3 regions of the Enterobacter dykesii genome follow, and region 2 is predicted to be linked to each of the others. Evidence: predicted binding sites of a transcription regulator. Region 2 holds the regulator's gene; each other region holds the start of a gene.
The links. Region 2 encodes CRP, which controls carbon source genes, mostly activating them, when cyclic AMP is high. Its sites were predicted from a motif close to ATGTGANNNNNNTCACAT; they were not measured.
Positions count from the first base shown of each region.

Region 1 (4,443 bases), 2.2 Mb from region 2:
CAGCGCCACGGAGGCCTTAACGCGCGGGTGGTCAACGACGATGATATCAGCGCCGTCAATCTGACGGCGGGAGAGCACAGGGGTAAGTTGTTCGACTACCGGAAGTGCAAAAATTTTATTAATCATTAAGCAATCCTCTGTCTTATAAATAAAAAAAGGCGACCGAAGTCGCCTTTTTGGATCAAGCACTCATCTCAACTTATTTGGAGATGTGAGCGATCAGGTCCAGTACTTTGTTAGAGTAGCCAGTTTCGTTGTCGTACCAGGAAACCAGTTTCACAAAGTTGTCGTTCAGTGCGATACCTGCTTTAGCATCGAATACTGAAGTGCAAATTTCGCCGTTGAAATCGGTAGATACAACGTCGTCTTCGGTGTAGCCCAGAACGCCTTTCATTGCGCCTTCGGAAGCAGCTTTGATTGCTTTCTTAATTTCTTCATAAGAAGCAGCTTTTTCCAGACGAACGGTCAGGTCAACAACGGATACGTTAGGAGTTGGAACGCGGAACGCCATACCAGTCAGTTTGCCATTCAGTTCTGGCAGTACTTTACCTACAGCTTTAGCCGCACCGGTAGAGGATGGGATGATGTTCTGAGCCGCGCCACGGCCGCCGCGCCAGTCTTTGTGAGACGGGCCATCAACGGTTTTCTGAGTAGCGGTGGTCGCGTGAACGGTAGTCATCAGACCTTCGATGATGCCGAAGTTGTCGTTGATAACTTTAGCCAGCGGTGCCAGGCAGTTGGTGGTGCAGGATGCGTTAGACACGATATCCTGGCCAGCGTAAGTTTCGAAGTTTGCACCACGAACGAACATTGGGGTGTTGTCTTTGGAAGGACCAGTCAGAACAACTTTCTTCGCACCAGCGGTGATGTGTTTACGCGCAGTTTCGTCGGTCAGGAAGATACCGGTTGCTTCAGCAACAACGTCAACACCGATTTCGTTCCATTTCAGGTTAGCTGGGTCTTTTTCAGCAGTAACGCGGATGGTTTTGCCATTAACAACCAGGTGGCCGTCTTTCACTTCAACGGTGCCGTCGAAACGACCGTGAGTTGAGTCGTACTTCAGCATGTACGCCATGTATTCAGCGTCCAGGAGATCGTTGATACCAACGATTTCGATGTCAGAACGTTTCTGAGCAGCACGGAAAACAATACGGCCGATACGGCCAAAACCGTTGATACCTACTTTGATAGTCATATATTCCACCAGCTATTTGTTAGTGAATAAAAGGTTGCCTGTAAAATTACAAAAACCTTACGCAGCGTCAAGCGGAATCGTGTCAATCATTGCGACAAATCAATCCTGTGACTAACGTTTGTGCGACTGACTCGCCTCACTTTCCCTTTGAGCTTGCACCCATATGGGGGCTGCGCCGGGATTTTAAAGTCCTCGCAGGATAAAAATGTGAACGTGATCACAATTGCCTGACCGCTTATTCGCGACACATAAGTTTAGAACAAAAGTGCACGCAAGGGTGTTAATGTTTTGTTAGAATCGGGGTTAAAAGATGTCTGTTTCTACAGCGAGATGTAAGCATATGTCGAACCAACGTAACCCTGACGATTTGAAAAAAAACCTCACAGAAATGCAGTTTTACGTGACGCAGAATCACGGAACGGAACCGCCGTTCACCGGGCGTTTACTGCACAACAAGCGGGACGGCGTCTACCACTGTCTGGTCTGTGATGCCCCGCTGTTCAATTCACAAACGAAATTTGATTCTGGCTGCGGCTGGCCGAGTTTCTACGAGCCGGTGAGCGATGAGGCCATCCGCTACCTGACCGACTCGTCGCACGGCATGGTGCGTACGGAAATTCGCTGCGGCAACTGCGATGCGCACCTTGGGCACGTCTTCCCGGATGGCCCACAGCCTACCGGCGAGCGTTTCTGCGTAAATTCAGCCTCAATGAGCTTCACCGATGATGAAAACGGTGACCAGATTAAGGGTTGAAAAAACGATTCAGCAAATTATTCCTTTGAAAGGGCGCGAGTGTGAATATTGATGACATGATTAGCGGCATGACGCCGGAGATTTATCAGCGTCTGGTGACCGCCGTAGAACTGGGAAAATGGCCCGACGGCGTTGCGCTGACGCCGGAGCAAAAAGAGAACAGCCTGCAGCTGGTAATGCTGTGGCAGGCGCGCCATAACACCGACGCGCAGCATATGACCATCGACACCCAGGGCCAGATGGTGATGAAGAGCAAGCGCGAGCTGAAAGAAGATTTTGGCATCACGCCGAAGCCGATTGCGACGATGAAAATGCAATAACGGTGCAGCTTGATACCCTCTCCCACAGGGAGAGGGTGTAAAAGACTACGCCTGCGTTTCCAGCCAGTCTTCGAGCGTATACAGCGTTGCGCCTTCCGCAGCCATATCCATAAACGCCTGAGCGCTGTCCTGCGGTTGAATGTTCACTCCGCGGCAGCCGTCGGTGATGACGCTGACGGTATACCCCAACTGGAGCGCGTCCAGCACGGTAAACTTCACGCAGTAATCCGTCGCCAGGCCCAGCACGATCAGCTCCGTGATTTCATGGTGACGTAACCACGCGTCCAGCGCCGTTTTCTGGCGATGCCCGTTATCAAAAAACGCGCTATAGCTGTCGATAGCCGGGTTTTCACCTTTATGGAACACCGCGTCGATGGCTTTCTGGTTCAGGAGCGGATGCAGCTCCGCGCCTTCCGTCTGCTGTACGCAGTGATCCGGCCAGAAGGTTTGCGCCAGCCCGTCGAGTTTCCCCTGAGTGAACGGCTCGACGTCGTGCTGGCTGGCAAAGCTGCCGTGGTTCGTCGGGTGCCAATCCTGGCTTGCGACAACCGCTTCACCGCGGGCTTTGCACCAGTCAATCAGCGTGTTGGCCACGTCAACGGTACTATCACCTTCGGCGACGGCCAGCGCACCGCCCGCACAGAAATCATTTTGCAAATCGACCAGTAGCAGGGCGCGTTGCTTCATGAGCACTCCTTATTCGTCCGGGGTCAGCTCGCCGCGCAGGTTTTGCATCATCGCGCTGCGAATGGACTGAATGTCCAAATCCTGACTCAGTAAATAGTGAAGTTTAGTCAGCGTTGCCTCAACGGTCATATCGAAGCCGCTAATAACCCCTGCATGCGCCAGCGCGTTGCCGGTGGCATAGCCGCCCATATTCACTTTACCGGACATACACTGGGTCAGGTTCACGACCACAATTCCGCGCTCGCTGGCTTCCTGGAGCTCTTTCAGGAATTCGCCGTTCTGCGGCGCGTTGCCTACGCCATAGGAGCGCAGAATCAGCGCTTTCACCGGCTGGCGCAGGAAGTTACGCACCACGTCAGCGGAGATACCCGGGTAAATAGTGACCACGCCAATCGGTTGCGGAGTGATCGGATGCACGATCAGCTCGCCGGCGGTGTTCGGCGCAGGCGGCGTGCCCAGACGACGGATATGAATCCCGGCCTCCAGCAGCGGCTGCAGGTTAGGGGAGGCGAAGGCGTCAAAGCCGTCGGCATGGGCTTTGGTGGTGCGGTTGCCGCGATACAGACGGTTGTTGAAAAACAGCGACACTTCGTTAATCGGGTAATTCGCCGCCACGTACAGGGAGTTCAGCAGGTTGATCTGCCCGTCCGAGCGCAGCTCCGCCAGGGGGATTTGCGACCCGGTGACGATAACCGGCTTGCTCAGGTTCTCCAGCATGAAGGAGAGCGCCGAGGCGGTAAACGCCATGGTGTCGGTGCCGTGCAGGATCACGAAGCCGTCGTACTGGTCGTAATGGGCTTTAATGTCATCCGCGATGTGCTGCCAGTCTTCCGGCGTCATGTCGGAGGAGTCCATCAGCGGCTCGTATTCGTGGATGGTGAAGTCTGGCATTTCCGGACGGTGGAATTCTGGCATCAGCGCAAGCTGACGCTGCAGGTGGCCGGAGACAGGGATATAGCCGTTTTCAGAGCGCTGCATACCGATGGTACCGCCAGTGTAGGCTACATAAATCGATTTCTTCTGCATGGTAGTGAGTTCTTGTTCTTCAAAAGAAAAAAATCCCCTCTTCGCGGGAAGAGGGGACGGTTTTTAACGGACGTTAGCGCAGGTCAGGCAAAACGCGTAACGACTCTGTGGATCGTTAAAGGCCGCGAGCTTATCGCTCTCTGCCTTCATCGCTTTCGCCGCCGTGGCGACCGGCGCAGGCAGGTAAGCCTGCATCGCCTCCGGCAGCATGGCGCGTACCGACCCGGACATGCTGTCCATGACCATATCGAAGAACGACGGTTCGTCCTGGTAATACTCGATATGCCACTGCTTCAGCTTCGCCAGCTCGGCGGCTTTCTTCACCGCGTCATCGAAATCGCCCAGGCTGTCGACCAGACCGTTGCTCTTCGCATCCTGGCCGGTCCAGACGTGGCCCTGCGCAATCTGGTCGATCTGCTCAGGCGTCTTTTTACGCGAGTCCGCCACCAGGGTGATAAAGC
Region 1 covers NZ_CP126604.1:1,770,575-1,775,017, forward strand. Annotated here, with positions in the region: gene F0320_RS08435 (D-hexose-6-phosphate mutarotase) at 1-126, opposite strand, end outside; gene gapA (glyceraldehyde-3-phosphate dehydrogenase) at 200-1,195, opposite strand; gene msrB (peptide-methionine (R)-S-oxide reductase MsrB) at 1,536-1,949, shown strand; gene F0320_RS08450 (YeaC family protein) at 2,006-2,269, shown strand; gene pncA (bifunctional nicotinamidase/pyrazinamidase) at 2,315-2,956, opposite strand; gene ansA (asparaginase) at 2,966-3,982, opposite strand; gene sppA (signal peptide peptidase SppA) at 4,046-4,443, opposite strand, start outside.
Region 1: msrB (peptide-methionine (R)-S-oxide reductase MsrB) is a predicted target of CRP. The motif match lies at 1,401-1,418, and genes of this name have one in related genera.

Region 2 (4,443 bases):
CGCGTCTGGTGGTTTTCCACGGTCTGGAAGGCAGCCTGCACAGCCCGTATGCCCATGGGCTAATTGAGGCGGCAAAAGCGCGCGGCTGGCTCGGCGTGGTGATGCATTTTCGCGGCTGCAGCGGTGAACCGAATCGCCAGAAACGCATTTATCACTCGGGTGAAACCGAAGACGGGACGTGGTTTTTACACTGGCTGCGGGAAAATTATGGCACCGTGCCAACGGCCGCCGTAGGCTACTCGCTGGGCGGAAATATGCTGGCCTGCCTGCTGGCTAAAGAGGGTGAAAGCGTCCCGCTGGATGCCGCCGTCATTGTCTCCGCGCCGTTTATGCTTGAGCAGTGCAGCTACCACATGGATAAAGGCTTTTCCCGCGTCTACCAGCGCTACCTGCTCAACCTTCTGAAGGCCAACGCGGCGCGTAAGCTGAAGGCCTACCCGGATACCCTGCCGGTCAGCCTGCGCCAGTTGAAAAAGGTGCGTCGTATCCGCGAGTTCGACGACCTGATCACCGCGAAAATCCACGGCTTCGCCGATGCGATTGACTATTATCGTCAGTGCAGCGCCATGCCGCTGCTCAGCAAGATTACGCAGCCAACGCTGATTATTCATGCCAAAGATGACCCGTTTATGGATCATCACTCGATCCCCGCTCAGGAATTCCTGCCCGACAACGTTCACTATCAGTTGACCGAGCATGGCGGCCACGTCGGGTTTATCGGCGGCACGCTGCGCCGCCCGAAAATGTGGCTTGAGACGCGTATTCCTGACTGGCTAACCCCTTATCTGGACGGTGCAAAATGATTATTCCCTGGCAGGATCTGGCGCCCATTACGCTCGATAATCTGATTGAAAGCTTTGTATTACGCGAAGGCACCGATTATGGTGAACAGGAACGCTCGCTTGAGCAAAAGGTCAACGATGTTAAGCGCCAGCTGAAAAGCGGCGACGTGGTGCTGGTGTGGTCAGAACTGCATGAGACGGTCAATATCATGCCCCGCAACGCGTTTCACGGCTGATCTTCCACCCTTTTCAGTCAGGGAGTTGCTATGTCTGCCAGACATCCGGTTATTGCCGTTACGGGGTCGAGTGGTGCGGGAACCACCACCACCAGCCTCGCATTTCGCAAGATTTTCGCCCAGCTGAATCTCCGCGCGGCGGAGGTCGAAGGCGACAGCTTTCACCGCTACACGCGTCCGGAGATGGACATGGCCATTCGTAAGGCGCGCGATTCGGGTAAACACATCAGCTACTTCGGCCCGGAAGCCAATGACTTCGGCCTGCTGGAACAAACCTTTATAGAGTACGGTAAGAGCGGCAAAGGGCAGTCCCGCAAGTATCTGCACACCTATGATGAAGCCGTACCCTGGAATCAGGTACCGGGAACCTTTACCCCGTGGCAGTCGCTGCCGGAACCCACCGACGTCCTGTTTTACGAGGGATTGCACGGCGGCGTGGTCACCCCTCAACACGACGTGGCGCGCCATGTGGATCTGCTGGTCGGCGTGGTCCCTATCGTTAACCTGGAGTGGATCCAGAAGCTGACCCGCGACATGAGCGAGCGCGGCCATTCGCGAGAGGCAGTGATGGACTCCGTGGTGCGCTCCATGGAGGATTACATTAACTTCCTGACGCCGCAGTTTTCCCGCACCCATATCAACTTCCAGCGCGTGCCGACGGTGGACACCTCAAACCCGTTTGCCGCTAAAAGCATCCCGTCGCTGGATGAGAGCTTTGTGGTGATCCATTTCCGCAATCTCGCAGGCATTGATTACCCGTGGCTGCTGGCAATGCTGCAGGGCTCGTTTATTTCGCACATGAATACGTTAGTCGTGCCGGGCGGAAAAATGGGGCTGGCGATGGAGCTCATCATGACGCCGCTGGTGGAGCGACTGATGGAAGGGAAACAGATCGCGTGAGCATGTTCCCTCTCCCTGTAGGAGAGGGTTAGGGTGAGGGCATCAACACGCACGATGCCCCATCAATCACGCCTCGATCACTTCATACGAATGCGTGATTTTTACCGCTTTCTCCAGCATTAACGCCACAGAGCAGTACTTCTCCGCAGACAGGTCCACCGCACGCGAGACCGCCGCGTCTTTCAGCTCTTTACCGGTGACCACAAAGTGCAGGTTAATATGGGTGAACAGGCGTGGCGCCTCTTCGCGACGTTCTGACGTGAGTTTAACCTCACAATCCGTCACGTCATGACGACCTTTTTGCAGAATCGACACTACGTCAATCGCGCTGCATCCGCCTGCCGCCATCAGCACCATTTCCATTGGGCTTGGCGCTTTATCGCCGGAGTTACCGTCCATCAAAATCTGGTGTCCTGACGCGGACTCGCCCAGGAACGTTAAACCTTCAACCCATTTCACGCGCGCTTGCATATTCATTAACTCCAACGTTGCATTTTTGGTGACAGATTACGCGTGCGTTACATTTCTCGCAATGGAAGGCGACCTGCATCATGCTGAAGCGAGACACCAGGAGACACGCGGCGAAAGCTATGCTAAAACACTCAGGATGCTACAGTAATACATTGACGTTACACATGTATGCAGAGGACATCAAACTTTACTGGCTGCGAAACGTTACGGTAGCCGACTTCCCAGGGTATGGGTAAGAATTCGATTGCAACCCCAGAGTCCGGATGCATCTGATGACTCTGGTGACAGCTTATAACAGAGGATAACAGCGCATGGTGCTTGGCAAACCGCAAACAGACCCGACTCTCGAATGGTTCTTGTCTCATTGCCACATTCATAAGTACCCATCGAAGAGCACGCTGATTCACCAGGGTGAAAAAGCGGAAACGTTGTATTACATCGTTAAAGGCTCGGTGGCAGTGCTGATCAAAGATGAAGAAGGGAAAGAGATGATCCTTTCTTATCTGAACCAGGGCGATTTCATCGGTGAACTGGGCCTGTTTGAAGAGGGCCAGGAACGTAGCGCCTGGGTTCGTGCAAAGACAGCATGTGAAGTGGCTGAAATTTCTTACAAGAAGTTCCGTCAGCTGATTCAGGTTAACCCTGACATCCTGATGCGTCTTTCTTCCCAGATGGCGCGCCGTCTGCAGGTGACGTCAGAGAAAGTGGGTAACCTCGCCTTCCTGGACGTTACCGGCCGTATCGCGCAAACCCTGCTGAACCTGGCGAAACAGCCAGACGCCATGACCCACCCGGACGGCATGCAAATAAAAATTACCCGTCAGGAAATTGGTCAGATCGTCGGTTGCTCCCGTGAAACAGTGGGCCGTATCCTGAAAATGCTGGAAGATCAAAACCTGATCTCCGCCCACGGTAAAACCATCGTGGTCTACGGAACGCGTTAATTCCGCTTAAACGGCGTGCCATCGCAAGGTGTCACGCCGTTTTTGTCTCTACTCCCCATGTGGCGCAGGCTGATCTATCACCCGGAAGTTAACTACGCACTGCGACAAACGCTGGTGTTGTGTCTTCCTGTGGCCATAGGCCTGATCCTCGGACATCTTCAGCAAGGTCTGCTGTTCTCCCTCGTGCCCGCCTGCTGCAATATTGCCGGTCTTGACACGCCGCATAAGCGCTTTTTCAAACGCCTGATTATCGGCGGCTGCCTGTTTGCCGGGTGTAGCCTCGCCGTGCAGCTTCTGCTTGCCCGGGATATCCCGCTGCCGCTGATCCTGACCGTGCTGGCGATGACCCTTGGCGTCACGGCGGAAATCAGTTCGCTGCATGCCCGCCTGCTTCCCGCTTCGCTGATTGCGGCCATTTTCACGCTGAGCCTCGCCGGGAACATGCCGGTGTGGGAGCCGCTGCTGATCTACGCCCTGGGGACATTATGGTACGGGCTGTTTAACTGGTTTTGGTTCTGGCTGTGGCGGGAGCAGCCGCTGCGTGAATCCCTGAGCCTGCTCTATGTGCAGCTTGCGGATTACTGCGAAGCCAAATACACCCTGCTCACCCAGCATACCGATCCGGAAAAATCCTTACCGCCGCTGCTGACGCGCCAGCAGAAGGTAGTGGATCTCATAAGCCAGTGCTATCAGCAGCTGCATATGCTCGCCGCCAACAAGAACCACGAGTACAAGCGGCTGCTGCGCACCTTCCAGGTCGGGCTGGATCTACAGGAGCACATCTCCGTAAGCCTTCACCACCCGCAGGAGGTGCAAAAGCTGGTCGAGCGCAGCCACGCCGAAGCGGTGATCCGCTGGAACGCACAAACTGTGTCCGCACGTCTGCGCGTGCTGGCCGACGATATTCTCTACCACCGCTACCCGACGCGCTTTAACATGGACAAGCAGCTGGGCGCGCTGGAGAAAATCGCCCGCCAGCATCCCGATAACCCAGTCGGCCAGTTTGCCGCCTGGCACTTCAGCCGCATTGCCCGCGTGTTGCGCACGCAGCGCCCGCTTTATCCCCGCGACCTGATGGCGGATAAGCAGAAACGGCTGCCGCTATTGCCC
Region 2 covers NZ_CP126604.1:4,141,834-4,146,276, forward strand. Annotated here, with positions in the region: gene F0320_RS19855 (hydrolase) at 1-803, shown strand, start outside; gene F0320_RS19860 (YheU family protein) at 800-1,018, shown strand; gene F0320_RS19865 (phosphoribulokinase) at 1,049-1,918, shown strand; gene F0320_RS19870 (OsmC family protein) at 1,985-2,389, opposite strand; gene crp (cAMP-activated global transcriptional regulator CRP) at 2,701-3,333, shown strand; gene F0320_RS19880 (YccS/YhfK family putative transporter) at 3,391-4,443, shown strand, end outside.

Region 3 (4,443 bases), 1.9 Mb from region 2:
ACGTTCTTCCGAAGAGGCGTCGAGGAAAATTTTTACTGGCGCATCAGGGAATACCACCGTTCCCATATCGCGTCCGTCAGCGATCAGCCCCGGGGCTTCACGGAACGCGCGCTGACGACGTAAAAGCGCCTCGCGAACGCGCGGGAACGCCGCGACCTGAGAGGCCGCATTAGCCACTTCCTGCGTACGGATTTCGCCGCTCACGTCTTCCCCTTCAAGGATGACTTCCAGGTTGCCATCAGTCGATACGAAACGCACATCCAGATGCGCAGCCAGCGGGACCAGCGCTTCTTCAGACGCGACATCCACATGGTGATGCAGAGCGGCCAGCGCCAGCACGCGATAGATTGCTCCCGAATCTAAAAGATGCCATTGCAATGCTTCCGCCATCGCTTTGCACAGAGTACCTTTCCCTGCGCCACTCGGCCCATCAATGGTGATTACCGGGGCAACTGCCGTCATCTTTTTCTCCTTAAATAAGGCATACCGTTTACATGAACGCCGCGCATTATACGCGCCAACGTGCGCAACTGTTACCTTTGCGTGCAAATTACGGAATGATTGAAGCAGAGTGTAGAAGAAATGAGCGGAGGTGTTCGTAATGAAGCGTAAGGAAATGCCGCATCGGGTGATGCGGCAATACGTTATCAGGCCAGCGTGCTAATGCGAGCCAGCTGTTCGAAGTAGTCCGGGAAGGTTTTCGCGGTACATTTCGGGTCAAGAATCGTTACAGGCGTGTCTGAAAGCGCCACCAGCGAGAAGCACATAGCCATACGGTGATCGTTGTAGGTGCCGATTTCCGCAAACTGCAGTTTTGCCGGAGGAGTCACGCGAATGTAGTCTTCGCCCTCTTCCACCTCAGCACCGACTTTTCGCAGCTCGGTCGCCATCGCGAACAGGCGGTCCGTCTCTTTTACGCGCCAGTTGTAGATGTTACGAAGCGTGGTAGTGCCTTTGGCGAACAGCGCCGCCGTGGCAATGGTCATCGCCGCATCCGGGATATGGTTCATGTCCATATCGATGGCGTTCAGCTCGCCGTGGGTACAGGAGATGAAGTCATCGCCCCAGGTGACAATGGCGCCCATCTTTTCCAGCACGTCCGCAAAACGGATGTCGCCCTGCACGCTGTTACGGCCAATACCGGTCACTTTTACCGTGCCGCCTTTAATCGCACCCGCGGCCAGGAAGTAGGACGCGGATGACGCATCACCCTCAACAAGGTAGTTGCCCGGAGACTGGTACTGCTGTGCCCCGCGTACCACGAAGCGCTGATAGGACTGGTTTTCCACCTCAACACCGAAGGTTTTCATCAGGTGTAGCGTGATATCAATGTACGGTTTAGAAACCAGGTCGCCCTTGATGCTAATAACCGTATCCTGCGGTGCCAGCGGCGCGGTCATCAGCAGTGCCGTCAGGAACTGGCTGGAAACGCTGCCGTCCACCTCGACGTTACCGCCGGTAAAACCGCCGCGCAGACGCAGTGGCGGATAGTTTTCCTGCTCAATATACTCAACCTGCGCACCGCCCTGACGCAGAGCATCCACCAGGTGACCAATCGGACGCTCTTTCATGCGCGGCTCGCCGGTCAGCACGATGTTGTTGCTGCCCAGACACAGGGCCGCCGCCAGCGGGCGCATCGCGGTACCCGCGTTGCCCAGAAACAGCTCAAGCTCTTCGCTCGAGCGAAGCGCGCCGCCGTTGCCGGTCACTTCGCAGCGGGTACGATCGTCGGAGAGAGTGTAATGAACGCCCAACGCTTTCAGCGCATTGAGCATATGGCGCACGTCATCGCTGTCCAGCAGGTTTGTAAGGACGGTGGTGCCGTTTGCCAGAGCTGCCAGCAGCAGAGCGCGGTTCGAGACACTTTTTGAACCAGGCAGATTGATGGTGCCATCTACCCGCGCGATAGGTTGTAACGTCAGGGATTCCATGAAAACTAAACTCTCAACTCAACATAATAAAAACCCCGCAGGGACGCTGCGGGGGTGAAAAACAGCAAATTAACCGTGACGACGTTCGAAGTCGATCATGAAATCCGTCAGGGCTTTAACGCCTTCCAGCGGCATCGCGTTATAGATGGAGGCACGCATGCCGCCAACGACACGGTGACCTTTGAGCGCATGCAGGCCTGCCGCGAAGGACTCTTCCAGGAACACTTTATCCAGGCTGCTGTCCGCCAGCTGGAACGGCACGTTCATGCGGGAACGGTTCGCTTTCGCCACATCGTTGCGGTAGAAATCGCTCTTGTCGATTACGCCGTACAGCAGTTCAGCTTTCTGCTGATTCACCTTGTCCATCTGCGCCACGCCGCCGTTTTGCTTCAGCCATTTGAAGACCAGGCCGGAGAGATACCAGGCAAACGTTGGTGGGGTGTTGAACATCGAATCGTTATCGTTCAGCACGGTGTAATCAAGAATCGACGGGCAGGATTTATGCGCTTTACCCAGCAGGTCTTCACGCACGACGACGATAGTCAAACCGGCCGGGCCGATATTTTTCTGCGCGCCCGCATAGATAACGCCGTAGCGGCTGACATCAATTGGCGCAGACAGAATGGTGGAGGAGAAGTCGGCGGCAACCACGACATCGCTACCGAAGTTTGGCGTCTCGTCGATGGCAATCCCGTCAATGGTTTCGTTCGGGCAGTAGTGCAGATACGCTGCATTATCGGAAAGCTGCCACTCGCTCATTGGCTTCACGGCGCGCAGACCGTCAACGGTCACTTTGGCGTCGATAACATTCGGCGTGCAGTATTTATGTGCTTCCTTAACGGCGCTTGACGCCCAGTAACCCGCATCAACGTAGTCAGCCGTCGTTTTATCACCGAGAATATTCAGCGGAACGCCTGCAAACTGGCCGCGTCCACCGCCGTGACAGAACAATACTTTGTAATTCGAGGGAATATTCAGCAGATCGCGAAAATCCTTTTCTGCCTCTTCCGCCACCTGAATAAACTCTTTACCACGGTGGCTGATTTCCATCACCGACGTACCGAGACCGTTCCAGTCACAAAGTTCCTGTTGAGCCTGTTTAAGCACGTCTGCCGGTAACATTGCCGGACCTGAACTGAAATTAAAGACTTGAGCCATTTCCCCTCACCACGCTAAAAGCCATAAGTTATAACTGTGGATATCGGTTTTATCATTCAGTGACACGCGCCGCAATGTCTAAAACTTATGACCCGTGAAATGTGCCCCGCGTCACACAAAACAATCTGCCGCCTCGCTAAGTCAAAACCGACAAAATGGCTGTCAGGTGATACGTTTGGCCCGGCTAACCTTCGTCCATTCCGGATTTGCACAGCGGGGGCATAATTGGCGATCCCCCGGCTGCATCGCGACGACATGGCTACATCTTACGCAAGCATACTCGCCTGATTCAGGTACCGTTCTGAAACGCTCGATCAGCATATCCGGCAGGATACACAGTCCCGGTTTTACCTCGTCGTCTGAATAGTAATAAACGCTGATCTGCCCGTTGGTTTCCATGATCGCCAGACGCACCTGCCCGAGCTGTTCAACGCTGTTCAGGCGTAGCTCCATAAAGAACTCAAACTCGGTCATATTGGCGCTTTGTACATTTTCCCAGGCCAGCTGTCCGTCCTCGACGATAACGACCGGCTTGCCTTCAAGCAGATCTTCCAGCTTTTCGCTTTTCGACATCAGCCACATGACAAGACGGTAAAGTAGCGCCAGTGAGACAAAAACGATAAACACCGGCACCATCGGCACGTCGTCATAAAAGGCGACGTCCCCCGCGGCAGACCCCAGCGTCAGGATGATCAACACCTCAAAGAGCGACATCTGCCGCACGCCGCGGCGGCCGGTGATTTTAAGAAACAGGAAGACGAGGACGAAGGTATACAGGCTGCGCAGCGCCACTTCGCCCAGAAATTCAGGAGGAACTTTATCAAACGCCATCCGCTGGAGATCAAATGCTTTCATTTTTTTATGCCTTAACAGTCAGTTACTGCCACTAAGCATAGCCCAGCCTTTTATTTTCGCCGAAGATAGCACCCGTCACGCAAAACCCGTATCATTGCGCGCTTTACGTACGATAAAAGTGAACGCCATGACTCAAACGTTTATCCCCGGCAAAGACGCCGCTCTGGAAGATTCCATCGCTCGCTTCCAGCAGAAACTGACCGACCTGGGTTTTAACATCGAAGAAGCCTCCTGGCTCAATCCGGTGCCTCATGTCTGGTCAGTGCATATTCGCGATAAAGACTGTGCCCTGTGCTTTACCAACGGTAAAGGCGCGACAAAAAAAGCGGCACTGGCCTCTGCGCTGGGTGAGTATTTTGAGCGTCTGTCCACCAACTATTTCTTCGCTGACTTCTGGCTGGGCGAAACTATTGCTAACGGCCCGTTCGTTCACTATCCGAATGAAAAATGGTTCCCGCTGACCGAAGATGACGAGCTGCCGGAAGGTATTCTCGACGCG
Region 3 covers NZ_CP126604.1:1,483,926-1,488,368, reverse strand. Annotated here, with positions in the region: gene cmk ((d)CMP kinase) at 1-462, opposite strand, end outside; gene aroA (3-phosphoshikimate 1-carboxyvinyltransferase) at 648-1,931, opposite strand; gene serC (3-phosphoserine/phosphohydroxythreonine transaminase) at 2,001-3,089, opposite strand; gene F0320_RS06970 (DUF421 domain-containing protein) at 3,252-3,944, opposite strand; gene ycaO (30S ribosomal protein S12 methylthiotransferase accessory factor YcaO) at 4,072-4,443, shown strand, end outside.
Region 3: serC (3-phosphoserine/phosphohydroxythreonine transaminase) is a predicted target of CRP. The motif match lies at 3,189-3,206, and genes of this name have one in related genera.